2 linked regions of the Litorilinea aerophila genome follow. The protein of the gene in region 1 binds, or shares a complex with, the protein of each later gene. Links are inferred from orthologs where the notes say so. Each region holds a gene or a part of one and is shown in the gene's direction. Other genes may lie near its edges. The genes, in order: groL and metK.

Evidence for each region.
Region 2: the proteins of groL (region 1) and metK are in contact, whole or in part, in a cryo-EM structure (PDB 8P4O), measured with the Escherichia coli proteins. The link is inferred for Litorilinea aerophila from one-to-one orthologs.

What each region holds. Positions count from the first base shown.
Region 1 is NZ_VIGC02000014.1:129,324-138,860, reverse strand. The notes cover bases 6,077-8,949. They hold groL (chaperonin GroEL), read left to right. Parts: upstream 6,077-6,633; coding sequence 6,634-8,265; downstream 8,266-8,949. Other genes in these bases: FKZ61_RS12640 (HD domain-containing protein), read left to right, coding at 8,453-8,949; groES (co-chaperone GroES), read left to right, coding at 6,281-6,580. In the rest of the region: FKZ61_RS12680 (response regulator), read right to left, coding at 1-133; FKZ61_RS12670 (tetratricopeptide repeat protein), read left to right, coding at 434-1,570; FKZ61_RS12665 (SLC13 family permease), read left to right, coding at 1,808-3,277; FKZ61_RS12660 (hypothetical protein), read left to right, coding at 3,466-3,795; FKZ61_RS12655 (tetratricopeptide repeat protein), read left to right, coding at 3,844-6,027; more of FKZ61_RS12640, read left to right, coding at 8,950-9,040; FKZ61_RS12635 (30S ribosomal protein S1), read left to right, coding at 9,292-9,537.
Region 2 is NZ_VIGC02000019.1:88,603-98,142, forward strand. What follows is about bases 4,411-7,286. They hold metK (methionine adenosyltransferase), read left to right. Parts: upstream 4,411-5,173; coding sequence 5,174-6,400; downstream 6,401-7,286. Other genes in these bases: ahcY (adenosylhomocysteinase), read left to right, coding at 4,411-5,082; FKZ61_RS14975 (DUF5107 domain-containing protein), read left to right, coding at 6,567-7,286. Also shown: mtnA (S-methyl-5-thioribose-1-phosphate isomerase), read left to right, coding at 95-1,162; FKZ61_RS14950 (LOG family protein), read left to right, coding at 1,178-1,771; FKZ61_RS14955 (carbohydrate kinase family protein), read left to right, coding at 1,874-2,851; FKZ61_RS24320 (GNAT family N-acetyltransferase), read left to right, coding at 2,848-3,771; more of ahcY, read left to right, coding at 3,799-4,410; more of FKZ61_RS14975, read left to right, coding at 7,287-8,429; FKZ61_RS14980 (PD40 domain-containing protein), read left to right, coding at 8,426-9,540. UniProt on the Escherichia coli protein: Catalyzes the formation of S-adenosylmethionine (AdoMet) from methionine and ATP.

The sequences.
Region 1 (9,537 bases):
CCCCATCCGGTTCCGCCGTCAGGATCTCCAGGGCGGTCGCCACATCGGAAGCCTCCAACACCGTATGCCCGGCCGTAGTCAGCAGCCGGTTCAAGGCGTGGAGGAAATATCGGTTGTCATCAACAACGAGCAAAGTGGCCATGCAGTGGGATAACAGCCCGCCCAAAGGTATCTTCCCCATCCAGGGGTATCTGCTCAGATGTTCCTGCAGATTACAGACATAACCTCGGGCAGACCGGAGCGGAGAACTCTCCAAAAAAGATAGCGCCCCCGACAGGACTCGAACCTGTGCACCTGGCTCCGGAGGCCAGTGCTCTATCCACTGAGCTACGGGGGCCCGTGAATTGCGCTGATTGCCCTTGGTTTATACCATAATCTGGCCCGATTGGGCAAATTTCGTGACGAGAGCGGGCAAGAATGTTATAATCGGGCCATGTATCTCGATCGAAGCTACCGCCCACGGCGACGCCGTCGGGGTATCATCGGCCGCTTTTGGCCCCTGATCCTGCTGGGCATCGTGGGCATCATCCTCTACGAACAGAGGCCTACCTGGCTGGTTCCCCAGCCCATACGGCCCACGGCCATCCCGACCCGCAGCGCCCTGGCTTTTCTGGCCGATGCAGAAGCGGCCTATCAGGCAGGCAACATTCATGCTGCCATTGAGGCCTACCAGGAGGTCGCCCGGCTGGAGCCGGAGAACCCCGCGCCCCTGGCGGCTCAATCTCGCCTCTACTTGATCCTGCAGGACGTGCCCACCTCCCTCCGCCTGGCCCAGCGGGCAGCGGAGTTGGCGCCAGACGACCCAGACGTGCTCACCACCCTGGCCCGGGCTCTGGACTGGACCGGCGACTATGAAAGCGCGCTCAACTATGCGCTGGACTCCCTGGAGATCGACCCCCAAAACGCCACCACCCTGGCCGTGTTGGGCGAAATTTACACCGATGTGGGCAACTGGGATGTGGCGGAGGAATACCTCAACGAGGCCCTGGAGGTGGACCCCCAAAACGTTACTGCGCTGCGCAACATGGCCTACCTGTACGAGATGCGGGGCGATTACGAGGCGGCCATCCAGGCCTACGACGCGGCCATTGCCGCAGCACCCAACCGCTTTGACCTGTACATCGCCAAAGGACGCCAATATCGCATCGGCCTGCTGGACTACGAAAAGGCCATCGAAAGCTACCGCCAGGCCGTGGCCGTCTACGAGTCGGCCATCACCCTGGACGCCCTGGGGGACGGGCTTTACAATATGGGCGATCACCTGACTGCCATTCGGGAGCTGCGCAAGGCCGTGGAGATGGATCCCAACTACGGGCCTGCCCACGTCCACCTGGGGATGGCCCTCTACGCCCGGCGCAACTACGAGGATGCGGTGCCCGCCCTGGAAAAAGGGCTGAACCTGGTAGGAGACAGCGCCCGCATTGAACAGCTCTACACCCTGGGCCTGGCCTACATCTACAAAGATCCCCCCGAATGCGACAAGGCGGTGACCTGGCTCCGCAAGGCGCTGGAGATCGACCCGGAGAGCGGCCCGGCCCTGGAAGGCCTCTCTTTGTGCAACGCCCGTTAAGCCAGCCTGCCCTCGAACCCGTCAACCGTTAAACCGTCGGCGATAGCCTTTTTCCGGACATCCATGACCCTGAAACGTTCGCGCCTGAAATCGTCGCTGCCGCCCACAGCCACCCTGAGGCCGCCTCCTTCCCACCGGCAAATTCGCCAGGAGGGTCCGCCCGGCCCCGCCCCAGAATCCTCCCCTGCCGCTGCCTCAGACGGGGGAGGTCGCCGGGGTGACACGGCTGAGCGGACCATGACCAGCAAACGGCGCCTCCAGCGTCGGGTGACGCCGCTACAGGTCCTCCAGGAGCCCCTCCAGGCCGGCGTGCGCAAGGTCTTCGACCTGCGCCGCTTCCTGCTGGTGTTGGGCCTGACCACGGCGGTGCTGCTCTTTCCCACGCCCGAAGGGCTGTCGCCGGAAGGGCACCGGGGGCTAGCCCTCTTCATCTTTACGGGCAGCATCCTGGCCCTGGAGCCCGCCCCCCTGCCCATTGCGGCGCTTATGGTGCCCATCTGCCAGATCGCCCTGGGCATTGATCAGGCTCCTGGCGCTTTTGCGCCCTTCGGTCAGCCGGTGGTCTTCCTCATCCTGGGCAGCCTCTTCCTGGCGGAGGCCCTGCGTAAGCATGGGCTGACCCGCCGCCTGGCCCTCTACGCCATTGTGGCCAGCAAGGGCAATTTCCGGCTGCTGCTGCTGGAGTTGATGCTGATCACCGGCGCGCTCAGCATGTGGGTCCTCAACACAGCCACCGCGGCCGTGCTGATTCCGGTGGCCATCACCATTGCCCAGCGGGTGCCGCGCCAGGAGGAAGCCCGGCGGGTGCTGACCCTACTGATCCTGGGCATCGCCTACAGCTCCAGCATCGGCGCCATCGCCACCATCATGGGCAGCGGGGAGAATGCCATCGCCGTTGGGCTGTTGGATGAAGTCATGGATTTTGGCTTTTTGGACTGGATGCAATTTGGTCTCCCGATTAGTGTCACCCTCATCCCCCTAAGCTGGGCAATCCTCCTGCGAACCCTGCCCGCACCCTCTGTGCGCATCGACACCGAACCAGCGGCCAAGGAGCTGACCCGGCTGGGGAGCCTCAAGGGGCCGGAGCGGGAGATCCTGGCCATCCTCTTCGTGTCGGTGGTGTTGTGGGTCAGCGGGTCGTCCCTGGAATCCATGCTCCATCTGCCCCGCACCCTGCTCAGCAGCGCGGTGGTGGCCATTGGCGCGGTGGCCCTCCTCTCCATCGACGAGGTGATCGACTGGAACGACCTGAAGGGGGTCAACTGGGGCGTCTTCTTCGTCATCGGGGCCGGGCTCACCCTGGGGGATGCCCTGGACAAGACCGGGGCCAGCGCCTGGTTTGCAGCCCAACTGGCCCCGGCCCTGGAAGGCTTGCCCTATGGCGTCATCCTGGTGATCCTGGTCATGCTGGGCTTCAGCCTGACCCAGTTTATGAACAACGTTACCCTGGGCGCCATTTTGGCCCCGGTGTTGATCACCCTGGCCCAGGCCAGCGGCATCTCGCCGCCTCGCCTCCTGTTGCCGACCATCATCTCCCTGGCGCTGGCCTACATGCTGCCCAGCGCCTCGGCCCGCATGACCCTGGTGGCCGTCACCGGGGCCGTGGAGCGCAAGGACATGATCCGGGCCGGCCTGGCCGTGGGCCTGCCCTCGGCCCTGGTGGTCATCGCCTTTTTCTACGGGCTCAGCGTGGTGGGGTGGATCTAACCCCGTGAGGCAAAGATTTGCCCAGGAATCCAATGGCCTGTGGGACATGGTGCGTGACACATCAATCAACGTGCCAGCCATCGACGGGGATGTCGCGTACCACGTCCTACGCATCATGTATCCCAGAATCGCTGGCCCGTTTATGTCGTCGTGTACTGGGCTGTCTGTTCATCATCTGGAGAACACCCATGCGGATATGGCTCATCGGCGCGGGCACCAAAGGAACGGAGGCCCTGCGCCAGCTCCAAAAAAACGCCGACATCGAGGTCATCGTCAGCGATCCCACGCCGAGGCCCAAGGCGGTGGAGGAGGGTGTGATCGGCCAGGTGGACCACGTGGAGGTGGTCACCCAGGCCAACATCAACACCCTGGCCCGACGCATCCGCCCGGACCTGATCCTGATCGACACTTCCCAGGAGAACCGCCATCTGGGACGGGTCAGCGGCGGCCAGGCCCTGTCCGAAGCCCTTTTCTATGAAATTGCCGCCACCAGCGACTATCCTTGCCTGTTGATTTGACCGATGATTTGACCGAATAAGGGAGTTGTGGCAAAAGTCCATGGTACTATGGCCGACAGTTTGAACGACACCTCCAAAAGCTACCACAATCTGGGCCTCTATCGCCTGACCGGCTTCAGCGGGCGGCGGGCCCAGCTGCGTCAGCTCCATGAATGGATGATCGGGGGGGACGACCTGCCGGCCATTGCCATCAGCGGTGAACGGGGCATGGGCAAGAGCACCCTGGCCACCGCAGCCGCCTGGAGCTTTGCCCGGGTTTTCTCCGACGGCATCGTTCGGGTGGGGGCAGCCGGGGCACACCGCTTCCGGCTCTACGACATCGTCCGCACCATGGACACCGTCTTCGGCACGACCCTCACCCGCATCAGCGAAGAGCGGTGGGGCATCAGCATCCTGGAGCAGCTCTACCGGCGGCGACGCCTTCTGATCCTGGACGAGCTGTCCGGCGCCCTGCCGGAGGAGCTGAACACCCTGGTGGACATCATCGGCCACCTGCACGAAGCCGGCGGCCACTCCCGAGTCCTCTTCATCGACCGAGATTTCAGCCCCGCCATCGCCGAACTGGTCCAGTTCCAGCACATCCACCTGGAGGGCCTGATCCTGGACGAGCTTCCCCAGCTGATCCAGGCGCGTGCGCCGGAGCCGGTGCGAGAAGAAGCCCTGGCCCATGTGGAAGAGCTCTGGCACCTGACGACCGGCCAACCCTTCATGCTGCGGCTCATCTGGGGCCTCATGCTGGATTTTTCCTGGGAGGAGCTGGGTTTCATCTTCCAGGACATGGCCGATCCCGAGGGCGTGCTGCACACGGAGGCGGTGGCAGCCTTTGCCGTGGAGAACTTCGCCGCCATCCAGCCCCAGGCCGGCCCCCTGCTGGATCGCCTGGTCAGCGCTGCGGGCGGCGCCTCCCTGGCCGCCCTGGGCGAACTCTTCTGGGCGGATTTGGGCACGCCGGCCGAGCTCCAACAGACCTTGCACGCGCTGACCGAACGGGCGTTGCTGGATCTGGACCCGTACGAGCAGCGGGTGGTGATGCACCCGGTGGTGCGCAGCTACATGGAGCAGAACGCGGTCATGTTGGGCGAGGACTGGGAACGGCGCCATGCCCGCTACTACGTGGCCCTGGCCGAACGCTACCAGTACCTCCCCCTGGAGCGCTGGCCCGAGGTGGACGTGGAATGGGGCAACATCTACAAAGGGGCAGACTGGTGCGCGGCCCGCATGCAGCGCCTCTGGCAGGATGAACCCATCCACTTCATCACCGATCCCGTGGTGGACCAGGAGGGGATCCAGCTGCCGCCGGAAGTCCAGGCAGTCAAAGACGACCTGCGTCTGGCCCGTGCCTATGCCCTGGCCCTGGCCCACTACGCCTTCTGGCGCCATCCGCCCGGCATCCAGCGCTGGCTGGCGGCCGGCGCCCTGGCCTCCCTGGCCCTGACGGATCTGCGAGACTACGCCTGGATTCAACTGAACCTGGGCCGCCAGCTCTTCTTCACCGGCCAGGTGGAACAGGCCGTCCACTGGCTCTCCCGCGCGGCCGCCATCTTTGACTCCCGGGATCTGCTGACTGAGTTAGCCTACACGTACACCGACCTGGGTACCTCCAACCGCATCCTGGACAACCCGCGCCAGGCCTTGCGCTATTTCCGGGCGGCCTTTGACTGTGTGGCCCAGCTGGGCGACCAGTATGGCCTGGCCACAGCGTACATGAACCTGGGCAGCGCCTACTACGGCCTGGACGACTACGAACATGCCCTGCGGGAATATCGCAAAGCCCTGCGCATTGCCCTGCGTCTGGGCTACGAACAACAGGCCGCCAGCGCGTTCAACAGCATGGGCCTGGCCCTGGAGGGCATGGATAGGCTGGCAGAGGCGCAACAGGCCTACCAAAACGCGCTCCAGATCTTCCGGCGCATCCGCGACCTCATCGGCATCAGCACCTGCTACAACAACCTGGGCTCCGTGGCCTACGCCCAGGGGGATTACCAGCAGGCCCTCCACTGGTATGAGCTGGACCTGGCCCTTTCCGAACAGCGGGGTGCCTGGACGGATATGGCGGCTACCCTCCACAACCTGGGCCATGTGGCCCTGGAGCTGGGCCGGCCCGAACAGGCCCTGGAGTACTTCCAGCAGAGTCGGGAGCTCTACGCCGCCTTTGAGCTGACCGACTACGTCCAGGAGGAAGAGGAGATGATTGAATATATTCAATCCCTGGAAGGGCAACGCATGGCATAAACCGGGCCGGCAGCGGCCAGCTAACAAACTTCTAACACAACATTAGCATTTTTCTTATCCTCCGGGTCGTGAAAAAGCGATCTGACTTCCCTACCAATTTGCACAGAAAAATTGAATGGGCTATGATACGGGCCGTTAGCACTCTCGTCACCCGAGTGCTAACGGCCGCCGTTTTAGTCGCCAACAAAGTCGACGGACGTTATCAAATTCGGTTACTGGTGCATGCCACATTCACACTAGGAGGATCAAAGCCATGAATCTCAGACCGTTGGGAGACCGCCTGGTTGTCAAGCCCATCGAAGAGGCGGAGCAGACTTCTACCGGCATCTTCCTGCCCGAGACTGCCAAGGAAAAGCCCCAGCAGGGCAAAGTTGTGGCCGCCGGCCCCGGCGCCCGCAAGGAAAACGGGGAACGCATTCCCCTGGATGTCAAGGTCGATGACACGGTGCTCTACGCCAAGTACGCGGGCACCAGCATCAAACTGCAGGGAGAAGAGTACCTGATTTTGAAGGAGAGCGACGTTCTGGCCATCGTCGAGAACGGCAACAAGTAAGTTCGATGCAACAGCTTTCGCACAGAACGCAGTCCATTCGAGGAGAATAAAAAATGGCAAAGCAGATCATTTTCGAAGATGCAGCGCGTAAAAGCCTGAAAGCGGGTGTGGACGCACTGGCCAACGCCGTGAAGACCACCCTGGGCCCCAAGGGCCGCAATGTTGCATTGGACAAAAAATGGGGTAGCCCCACCGTGACCCACGACGGTGTCACCGTCGCCAAGGAAATCGAGCTGGAAGATCCCTTCGAGAACATGGGCGCCCAGCTGCTCAAAGAAGCAGCCACCAAGACCAACGACGTGGCCGGTGACGGCACCACCACCGCCACCGTCCTGGCCCAGGCCATCGTCACCGAGGGCCTGAAGAACGTCACCGCCGGCGCCAACCCCATGCTGCTCAAGCGGGGCATCGAGGCTGGCCGGGATGCCATCGTCCAGGCCATCCGCGACATGGCCACCCCCGTCTCCGGCAAGGCCAGCATCGCCCAGGTGGCCAGCATCTCCGCCGCCGACAAGGTCATCGGTGACCTCATCGCCGAAGTCATGGACAAGGTCGGCAAGGACGGCGTCATCACCGTCGAGGAGAGCAAGGGCCTGGAGTTCGAGACCGAGTATGTGGAAGGGATGCAGCTGGATCGCGGCTACCTGAGCCCCTACTTCGTCACCAACTCCGAGCGCATGGAAGCCGTGGTCGAAGATCCCTACATCCTGATCACCGACAAGAAGATCAGCAGCGCCCAGGACATCGTTCCTATCCTGGAGAAGCTGGTCCAGATCGGCAAGCGGGAGATCGTGGTCATCGCCGAGGACGTGGACGGCGAGGCCCTGGCCACCCTGGTGCTGAACAAGCTGCGGGGTATGGTCAACGCCCTGGCCATCAAGGCCCCTGGCTTCGGTGATCGCCGCAAGGCCATGCTGCGGGACATCGCCATCCTGACGGGTGGCCAGGTCATCAGCGAAGAGCTGGGCCGCAAACTGGACTCCGTCCGCCTGGAGGATCTGGGCCGGGCCGGCAAAGTGGTCAGCACCAAGGACACCACCACCATCGTGGACGGCGCTGGCTCCAGCGAGGCCATCAAGGGCCGCATCGAGGAGATCCGGGCCGAGATCGAGGCCAGCACCAGCGACTACGACCGGGAGAAGCTGCAGGAGCGCCTGGCCAAGCTGGCCGGTGGTGTGGCCATCATCCGGGTTGGTGCCGCCACCGAGACCGAGCTGAAGGAGAAGAAGCACCGGGTCGAGGACGCCCTGAGCGCCACCCGGGCTGCGGTGGAAGAGGGTATCGTCCCCGGCGGTGGCGTGGCCCTGATCAACGCCATCCCTGCCCTGGACAAGGTGGAGCTGGACGGTGACGCCGCCACCGGTGTGAAGATCCTGCGCCGGGCCCTGGAAGAGCCCATGCGCATGATCGCCCAGAATGCTGGCCTGGACGGCCCCGTGGTCATCGAGCGGGTGCGGGCCCTGCACAAAGAGGGCAAGCTGAACGTCGGTTACGACGTCATCGCCAACGACTACGTGGACATGCTGGAAGCCGGCATCATCGACCCGGCCAAGGTCACCCGCAGCGCGGTGGAGAACGCCTGCTCCATCGCCGCCATGATCCTGACCACCTCGGCTCTGGTGACCGACATTCCCGAGCCCGAGAAGGCGGCCCCGGCCGGCGGCGACATGGGCGGCATGATGTAATTCCGTTGCTCAACCGGGTGACACGGTGTACAATGGGGGGTGTTGGGCTTCAGCTCAACACCCCTTTTTTTGCACTCAATTTTTCGTGCTCAATCCCGCCAGAAATTCGCTCAGGCTCCCCACCAGAGGACTGCTGCCGCATTTCTGCCGTGCGATTGACACAAGCTGTAGCAGAAAGGATCGACGCATGCCATTGCCCACCCGAGACGAAGCCTACGCGCTGCTCTGTGAATGGGTGCAATCTGAAAACCTGCGCCGCCACATGCTGGCCGTGGAGGCTGCGCTGCGGGCCTACGCCCGCCACTTCGGCGAGGACGAAGAGCTGTGGGGTATCACCGGCCTGCTCCACGACCTGGACTACGAGCGCTTTCCCGACATGGAAGATACGGTCAACGGCCACCCGCGCACCGCGCTGCGCCTCTTCCGGGAGCGAGACTATCCCGAGGAGCTGATCCATGCGGTGGAGGCCCACGCCACCTTCCTGGGCGTGCCCCGCACTTCCCTGCTGGACAAGGCGCTGCTGGCTTGCGATGAACTGACGGGCCTGATCCTGGCCTGTGCCTACGTGCGCCCCAGCCGGGATCTGCGGGAGGTCAAGCTCAAGTCGGTCAAGAAGAAGTGGAAGGACAAGGCCTTCACTGCGGCCATCGACCGGGAGGAGAACCTGCGCTACATCGAAGAGCTGGGCGTCCCCTTTGACGAACACGTCCAACGGGTGCTCACAGCCATGCAGGGCATAGCCCAGGAGCTGGGGGTGGCCGGCCAGGCTCCCTGAGCGCTGGCTGGCCACCCGGTAATCCTCCCCTTCGCCCTCCCCAGTCCCTGAACGTTTCGTCATCCGCCCCTGGACGCCCCACATCGGCCCCACCCGGGGCCCAAAATCCTTCCTTGACGCTCTCCTGTGAGCCTGATATAATCTATCATGAGCCAATATCCTTTGGCTTGCGCGCGCTACAGACACATTCCTCTGGCAATTGGCATCGCGCCTCCCTCGCCACTCACAAGCATTCTGGAGCAAGTTTGAAGATGTCAGATTCGGAGCAATTCAATTCTGAGGCTCAGGGCGCCGGCGACACCCATCAGGCACAAGAACCTTCTAACACAAACAACCTCGACCTGGCAGAATTCGAGCGATACCTGGAAGAAGAGCTGGACTTTGATCTCCCCGGCCGTGGTGACCTGCGTCAGGGCGTCATCGTCGAAATTCGGCCGAGTGAGTTACTGGTCAATGTGGGCAGCAAGCGGGATGGCGTTGTTCCCCAGTCGGACTTA
Region 2 (9,540 bases), on another replicon or contig:
CGGAGGGTTTTTTCATTGGGCGAAGGGGTGGGGGCCAAACATTCCCCTTTTTGAATGTTGAAAGTCCCTTTTTGAAAGGTCCAGAAAGGAAGCCATGCGCACAGTATTTTGGGAAGACAACAAGGTCAAAATGATCGACCAGCGGCTGCTGCCGGGCACCTTTGTCCTGGCAGAGTTTGACACGGTCGAGGGGATCGCGCGGAGCATTCGGGAGATGTATGTGCGCGGCGCGCCGGCCATTGGCGCCACCGCGGCCTTCGGCATGGCCCTGGCCGCGCTGCGCAGCCAGGCCACCGACCGGGAGGGTCTCCTGGCCGACCTGCGGGCCGCCAAGGCCACCCTGGACGCGGCCCGCCCCACCGCCGTCAACCTCTCCTGGGCCACCGCCCGCCTGCTGACCCTGGCCGAGCAGACCCAGGCCGATGTGGACGCGTTGCGCCAGGCCTTGCTGGCCGAAGCCCAGGCCGTCGCCGATGAAGATGTGGAGATCAACCGCCGCATGGGCTTCCACGGAGCCGAACTCATCCCGGACGGGGCCAACGTGCTCCACCACTGCAACACCGGCGCCCTGGCCGCGGTGGACTTCGGCACCGCTCTGGGCGTCATCTATGCCTGTCAGGAGCAGGGCAAGCGGATCCACGTCTGGGTGGACGAGACCCGCCCCCGGCTGCAGGGCGCCCGCCTGACCGCCTGGGAGCTGATGCGGGCCGAAGTGCCCATGCATCTCATCGCCGACAACGCCGCCGGCCACCTCATGCGTACCGGCCAGGTGGATGTGGTCATCTTCGGCGCCGATCGGGTGGCCGCCAACGGCGACGTGGCCAACAAGATCGGGACCTACAAGCTGAGCGTGGTGGCCAAAGAGAACGGCATCCCCGTCTACGCGGTGGTGCCCACCAGTACCATCGACCTGAACCTGCCCGACGGGGATCACATCCCCATCGAGGAGCGGGGGCCAGAAGAGGTGACCCATATCGGCGAGACGGTCATTGCACCGGAAAATGTGCCGGTCTACAACCCGGCTTTCGACGTCACCCCCCATCGCTACATCACCGGCATCGTCACCGAAGAAGGGGTCTGCTATCCTCCCTTTACCCAAAGCCTGCGCAAGGCCAAGGAAGCTGCGGAAGCGCGTATTGCAGCCCGGCGACGGCAACGGTAGATAACTCGAGCGACCATGAATCACCTGACCAGTGTTTGCGTCTTTTGTGGCGCCAGCGCCGGCACCCGCCCGGTCTATCGGGAGGCTGCGGCCCAACTGGGCCGCGAGCTCAGCGCCCGGCGCATCCGCCTGATCTACGGCGGCGGCAGCGTCGGCCTGATGGGCGAACTGGCTCGGGCCTGCTTACAGCATCAGGGCGAAGTCATCGGCGTCATCCCCCACCCCCTCACAGCCAGGGAGACCAGCGGCGAGCCGGTCGGGGAGTGGATCGTGGTGGACACCATGCACGAGCGCAAGGCCACCATGGCGTCCCTGGCCGACGCCTTCATCGCCCTGCCCGGCGGCTTCGGCACCCTGGAGGAGCTCTTCGAGAGCATCACCTGGGGCCAACTGGGCATCCACCGCAAGCCCATCGGCATCCTGAATGTGGCCGGCTACTTCGACCCCCTGTTGACCCTGATCGACCACGCGGTCGCCGAAGGGTTCATCGCCCCCCTGTATCGGCAGCTCTTCGTGGTGGCCGACACGCCGATCACCCTTCTGGATCGGCTGGCCGAGCATGAGACACCGCCCGGCCTGGTGCAGTGGCTGAGCGCCGACGAGACGTAGTAAATCCCGGCAGCAATTCGCCGATGGCCTTCGCCCGAGGTCGGGGCACCGAATGTCTGCCGTGGCATTTGCGCCAAACTGTGGTTGAAAGGAATGACCTGGATGACCTGTGTAATCACCGGTTCCGTTGCTTACGATTATTTGATGCGCTTCCCGGGGCGCTTTCGGGATCATATCCTGCCCGACCAGATCGAGAATCTGAGCGTCAGCTTCCTGGCTGATTCCATGCGCCGGGAACGGGGAGGCGTGGCCGCCAACATCGCCTACACCATGAAACTGCTGGGCGCGGATCCCGTGATCCTGGCCACCGTGGGCCATGACTTTGGCGACTACCGCCGCTGGCTGGAGGAGCAGGGTCTGCGTACCGACCAGATCATCGAGATCCCAGACGAGCTGACCGCGACCTTCTTCGTCAGCACCGACCTGGACCAGAACCAGATCGCCAACTTCTACACCGGCGCCATGGGCCATGCCCGCCACTACGGCCTGGCAGACCGCAAGCTCACCGACGCCAACCTGGTCCTCATCAGCCCCAATGATCCCACCGCCATGCTCAACTACGCGCGGGAGTGCAAGGCCCATGGCATCCCCTATGCCTACGACCCCAGCCAGCAGATCGCCCGCCTGAGCGGGGAAGAGCTGGAGCAGAGCATCCCCGGTGCCTCGTACCTGTTGTGCAACGAGTATGAGCTGGCCATGATCCAGAACAAGACCGGCTGGTCCCTGGAGCAGATTCAAGGCCAGGTGGACACCCTGGTCCTGACCCTGGGGAAACGGGGCAGCGTGATCTACACCGACGGCCGGGCCTACGAGATCCCCGTGGCCCAGGTGAGTCGGGTGGATGACCCCACCGGCGCTGGCGACGCGTACCGGGGAGGTTTCTTCGCCGCCCGCCTGGCCGGCCTGCCCTGGGAGGTCTGCGGGCGGGTGGGGGCACTCTGTGCCGCCTACGCACTGGAACATATGGGCACCACTACCCATCGTTTCACCATCGACGAGTTCATCGCCCGGTACGAGGAATACTTCGGCCCGGAGCCGGCCCTGGCCCGGCTGAAGCAGCGCCAGGCCGCTACGCCGTGAGCTTCTCGACGGAGGCGGCTACGCCCGAGCTGGCCGCGATTCGGGCTGTGTTGATGGCCGATCCCCTCTGGGCGGCTTACGGCCTGGCCGATCTGCAGCCCCAGTTTGCGCCCTACTGTCGCTGGTACCTGGCCGACTCGCCGGCAGGGCCAGGGCTGATCCTCCTTTTCAGCGGCTTGACGCCCCCGGTGCTGCTGACCGTTGGAACCGTCGACGGGGTGGAGGCGGCCCTGGATCAGGCCCCGCTGCCGGAGACCATCTACATGAGCGCCCGGCTGGAACATCTGCCGGCCCTCCAGGCTCGCTACGACTTCGGCGGAGATGTGCGCCCCATGCTGCGCATGGCCCTGGTAAATCCCGACAGAAATTCGCCGAGCGTTTCCACCAGAGGGAGTGCGCCCAGAGGGCACCCGGAATTTCTGCCGGGGTATTTACGCCAGACTGTACCGGTGGCGCCGGCCTCGGCTGGAACGGCCCCGGACGTCGTACCCATCCGGCTGACGCCCGCGGACGGGGCACGGCTGCGGGCGCTGTATGCCCATGGCGGTGACTTTGCGCCCGATGCCTTCGACCCCTACCAGGTAGAGAACGGCGTCTTTTACGGCATCCAGGATGACCAGGGCCGGCTGCTGGCCGCCGGCGGCACCCATATCGTGGATTGGCGCCAGGGCGTGGCGGCCATCGGCAATGTCTACACCCGGCCGGACTGTCGGGGCCGGGGATACGGGGCGGCCGTGGTCCAGGCTGTGGTGGCGGAGCTCCGCAGCCTGGACGTGGCTCACATCGTCCTCAACGTGGATCAGCGCAACCAAGGGGCCCGCCGCCTGTACACCCGCCTGGGCTTCACGGTCCACTGCCCGTTTGTGGAAGGCATCGGACACAACCTGAACACGAAATCACGTGAACACCAAACTACGTGAACACCAAACTATAAGGAGAATGATTGCATGACGACCATGACCAAAGACCGCAACTACGACATCGCCGACATCAACCTGGCCGAGCGGGGACGGTTCCGCATGGCTTGGGCCGCCAAGGAGATGCCGGTGCTGGACCTGATCGAAGAGCGCTTCCGCCAGGAGCAGCCCTTCAAGGGCAAGCGCATCGCCGCGGCCATGCACGTCACCTCAGAGACGGCCAACCTGATGCGGGTGCTCATCGCCGGCGGCGCGGAGGTGGCCCTTTGTGCCAGCAACCCCCTGAGCACCCAGGACGACATCGCCGCGGCCCTGGTGGCCTACTACGAGATGCCCGTCTTCGCCATCAAGGGCGAGTCGGTGGAGGAGTACAACCAGCACCTGAACGCCGTCCTGGACATCGAGCCCCACATCACCATGGACGACGGCATGGATCTGGTGGCCATGCTCCACACCCAGCGCCAGGAGCTGCTGCCCAACGTGGTGGGCGGCACGGAAGAGACCACCACCGGTGTGATTCGTCTGCGGGCCATGGCCGCCCAGGGTAAGCTGGCCTTCCCGGTCATCGCGGTCAACGACGCCATGACCAAGCACTTCTTCGACAACCGCTACGGGACCGGCCAGAGCACCATCGACGGCATCATCCGGGCCACCAACATCCTCCTGGCCGGCAAGAACTTTGTGGTGGGAGGCTACGGCTGGTGCAGCAAGGGCATTGCCATGCGGGCCCGGGGCATGGGCGCCAACGTCATCGTCACCGAGGTCAACCCCCTGCGGGCGCTGGAAGCGGTGATGGACGGCTTTCGGGTGATGCCCATGCTGGAGGCGGCCCGCATTGGCCACATCTTCTGCAGCGCCACCGGCGACATCCACGTGCTGGACAAGCATCACTTCGAGGTCATGCGAGACGGCGCCATCCTGGCCAACAGCGGCCACTTTGACGTGGAAATCAACCTGAAAGCCCTCCGGGCCATGAGCACCCAGGTGACCCGGGTGCGGGATTTCCTGGACGAGTACACCCTGGCCGACGGCCGGCGCCTCTACGTGGCCGGCGAGGGTCGCCTGGTCAACCTGGCGGCTGCAGAGGGGCACCCCAGCGCGGTGATGGACATGAGCTTCGCCAACCAGGCCCTGGCCGCCGAGTACCTCCTGAAACACGCCCACGAGCTGGGTAAAAACGTCTACAACGTCCCCGAGGCCATCGACCAGGAGATCGCGGCCCTCAAGCTCAAGGCCATGGGCGTGGAAATCGACACGTTGACGCCCGAGCAGGAGGCTTACCTGAACGAATGGGCCCTGGGCACCGGCCATTGAGCTCCCGCTTGCCCGTGGCGGCAAAAGCCGGTGCGAGCGGTGGGAATGAAACCATGCGAACGAAACGGATGAGTACAAAGGAGATGACCCTATGACCACCTTTATGACGGCGCCGAAGTTGCTCTTTACCAGCGAATCGGTGACCGAAGGCCATCCAGACAAAATGTGCGACCAGATCAGCGACGCGGTGTTGGATGCCGTCTACGCCCAGGATCCCTACGGCCGGGTCGCCTGTGAAACAGCCATCAAGACCGGCTTCGTCATGTTGCTGGGGGAGATCACCACCACCGCTGAGCTGAACTACGATCAATTGGTGCGGCAGGTGATCCGGGACATCGGCTTTGACTGCAGCAAGAAAGGGTTCGACGGCAACACCTGCGGTGTTCAGGTGGCCATCGCCGCCCAGAGCCCGGACATTGCCATGGGGGTGGACAAGGCGCTGGAGGCCAAGGAAGGCCAGATGGAGGAGGATGAGTTGGAGACCATCGGCGCCGGCGACCAGGGGATGATGTTTGGCTTCGCCTGCGACGAGACCCCCACCCTCATGCCCATGCCCATCTACCTGGCCCATAAGCTGGCCCGCCGCCTGAGCCAGGTGCGCAAGGAGGGGATTCTGCCCTGGCTGCGCCCCGATGGCAAGACCCAGGTCACGGTGGAATATGCCTTCGGCAAACCCAAGCGCATCCACACCGTGCTCATCAGCACCCAGCACGACCCCGACGTGACCCAGTCGGAGATCCGCCAGGCCCTCATCGAGCACGTCATCGACCCGGTGCTGCCCCAGGAGCTGGTGGACAAGGACCTGCGCATCTTCACCAACCCCACGGGCCGTTTCGTGGTGGGCGGCCCCATGGGCGACGCCGGCCTCACTGGCCGCAAGATCATCGTGGACACCTACGGCGGCATGGGCCGCCACGGCGGCGGCGCCTTCAGCGGCAAGGACTGCACCAAGGTGGACCGCAGCGCAGCCTATGCGGCCCGCTGGGTGGCCAAGAACATCGTCGCAGCCGGGCTGGCCCGCCGCTGCGAGATCCAGCTGGCCTACGCCATCGGCGTGGCCCGGCCCCTGAGCATCAACGTGGAAACCTTCGGCACGGCCCAGATCAGCGACGAGCAGATCGTCCGGCTCATCGAAGAGCACTTCGACCTGCGGCCCGGTGCCATCATCCGGGACCTGGGCCTGCGCCGACCCATCTACCGCCAGACCGCGGCCTACGGCCACTTCGGCCGGGATGACATTGAGCTGCCCTGGGAGGACACCAGCCGGGCCGACGCGTTGCGCCGGGCCGCTGGCCTGGAGGAGATGGCCCACGCTTGAGCCATGCCCGGCCTTGACCCGGCATGGACGTGAAAGGGCGAGGCCGGTAGGCCCCGCTGTGGACGCCCTGACACCGGGCCCGCTCCGTTGGCCTCCCTGGGGGGAGCCGCGGAGGGGCCCGGTTGCTTTTGGGAGCAGCCCTGAGCCTGGTTGTATAATGCACACCATGCGAATAGATGCTACCTGTGGATCCGTTTTCCGGGCCTGGCGTATCCGGCCCCTGTTGCTGTGGGCGACACTCCTGACCCTGGCGTGGAGTCTGCTGGGCTGTGCCCCAGGCCTGTCGGCGCCTGCTGTCTTGAACCAGGCCGAGACAATCGCCCGGGAGGATGCCCGGCGGCCCCTTCCCCAGCACGATTCCTCGGCCCCCATCGTCACGGTGGAAGTTCGCGCCGCCACCCCCATCTATCCCGGAGATCCGGTCACCATCGTGGTGCGGGCCATCAGCCAGGAGCCCGTGGACGCCTACCGCCTGGCCATCGACGACGCGGATACCGGATGGCGTGCCGTAAAACGGTTGCCAGGAGGCCTGCTCTCCTTCGAGTGGACCGCCGGTGAGCCCGGCTCCTACGTGCTCATCGGCCAGGCCCGCACCACGGCCGGCGCAGTCGGCGAAGGTCGTCGCCTCCTCACCGTCGAGCCGCCGGATTCATCGTCGAGCCAGTCTGGCCAGCCGGGCAGCCGGCCCGATCCCACAGCCCAGGATACCGTCATCTTCTATGCCAGCTCGGTCACCCTGCCCACCTACCCCTTCGCCGAGTACCAGAGCCAGGCCGTGGATCCGGCCTACCGCTGGCCCTACCGGCGCTTTGACCGGGATCGCTTCTGGCAGCAGGCGCCCCAGCCCAGCCCCCAGACCTACCAGTTGCTCATCCTGGAGAACCGCTACCTGCAGGTCTTGATCCTGCCGGAGTTGGGCGGCCGCATCTGGCAGGTGCTCCACAAGCCCAGCGGCAATCGCATGTTCTACCAGAACAACGTGGTCAAGCCATCGCCCTGGGGGCCGCCCCAGCAGCTCGGCTGGCTTGCCCTGGGCGGCCTGGAGTGGAACCTGCCCGTGATCGAGCATGGCTACGATTGGGGAACTCCCTGGGATTACCGGGCGTTACAAGAAAGCGATACCGTGGCATCGGTGACAGTGGCCACCCCGCGGGATGGCCGCCTGCTCCATGCCAGCATCACCGTGACCCTGCGCGCCGGGTCCGCCAGCCTGGAGGTTGCACCGACGATTACGAACCTGAGCCCGGATGAATTGCAGTTCGACTACTGGCAGACGGCCATGTTGGCGCCCGGCACCGGCAATCGGCCCAGCCCGGACCTGCACTTCGTGTTGCCAGGGCAGCTCATGACCGTACACAGCACCGCCAACCCGGATCTGACCGGCCCTACCCTGCTCTTCACCTGGCCCCACTACAAGGGGCGGGACCTGAGCCGACTGGGTAACTGGCGGGAGTACCTGGGCTTTTTCGAATATCCTGCCGCCCACGGACCCTTCACCGCGGTCTATGATCCCTGGTACGATGCCGGCGCCGTACGAATCTATCCGCCTGAGATCATGCGGGGCAGCAAGGTATTCGGCCTGGGCTGGGAGAACGCCCTGGGCAGCGACCTGTTCACCGACGACGACTCGGCCTATGTGGAGCTGCACGGCGGGCTGGCACCCAGCTTTTTTGAACAGGCGCGGCTGGCCGGGGGCGCCTCTATCTCCTGGCAAGAACAATGGTATCCCGTGGTCGACCTGGGTGACCTGACCACCGCCAATGCCAACCTGGCCTTGCACCTGGCCCGCACCGCGGACGCCTTCCAGGTCGGCCTCTATCCCACCCGGCCGCTGAACGGGGTCATCAACCTGTTGGCCGATGGCGTGCCGGTGGCCCGACGGGCTGTGGTAGCCAGCCCGGAAGCGCCTTTCCAGGGCGTGCTCCCGGTGGACGGAGCCATCCTGCCCCAGGTTCAGCAGTGGCAGCTCCAGGTGGAGGACCAACAGGGGCAGCGCTGGATCTCCTACGAGATGAGTGATCCGTCATGACACAACGACGTCCCAATACCATTTTTCCGTCGTGGTTACTGTGGGTAATCGGCCCCGTCACCGTGTTGGCCGCGGCGGTCATCGTCCTGGCCGTGGTGCTGGGCATCCAGGCCGGCCAGCGACAGATCGAAATTCAGCGGCGCCAGCAGGTGGGGATCGCCCTGCAGCGGGCGACCGATTACCGCACGGAAGGCAACCTGGAAGCCGCCCTGGCCGAGTACCAGCGGGTATTGATGCTGGATCCGGGCAACGCCGCCGCGGTGGCCGGCATCGAAAGCCTGTTGCAGATGGCCGGCGGCGGCCAGGGGGAAGCCGGCAGCACCCTGGCCGGCACGGCCCCCGTGACGTCCACCAATGGCACCGCTGCCCCCGCCAGCCCGGACCAGCCTCCCCAAGAGGCGGCCTGGACGGCTGCCCAGGATGCGTATACCCATGGCCGCTGGCAGGATGCCATTGACATCCTGCTGCGTCTCCAGGCGGAGGACCCGGCCTTCCAGCCCGAGCGGGTCCAGGAGATGCTCTTCAACGCCTACGTGAACCTGGCCGCAGAGAAGGATCAGGCTGGCCTTCTGGAGGAAGCCCTGGCCCTGGTGGACAAGGCCCTGGCCCTGCGCCCGACCGCGTCCGAACTCCGCGCTGCCCGCACCCAGGCCGCCCAATACCTGGATATGCTCAGTTACTACGGCGTGGACTGGGGCCGCACGGTCCAGATGTTAGAAGAGCTCTACCAGCGGGATCCCAGCTATCGAGATGTGGCGGAGCGACTGGTGACGGCCCGCTATGCCTACGGCGAGAGCCTGGCTGACGACGGCGCCTGGTGTCTGGCGGCGGAGGAATACACCGCGGCCATTGGGCTGGAGGTGCGGCCGGGCAGCATCGCCCGTCGGGACGAACTCCAGGCCCTGTGCGAAAATCCCCCCACCGCCGCCACCGTGGATCCTGGCGAAGGTACGGCCGCCCCCGGCCAGGCCACCCAGGCTGCAGAGACTTCCCCCGCCGCCATTGCCACCGACGCACCGGTGACGGGATCCACGTCGGCTGCGCCGGCAGGGGGAAGCCTGTCCGGTCGCCTGCTCTATTCCGCGGTGGATGCAGTGACCGGGCAGACTCA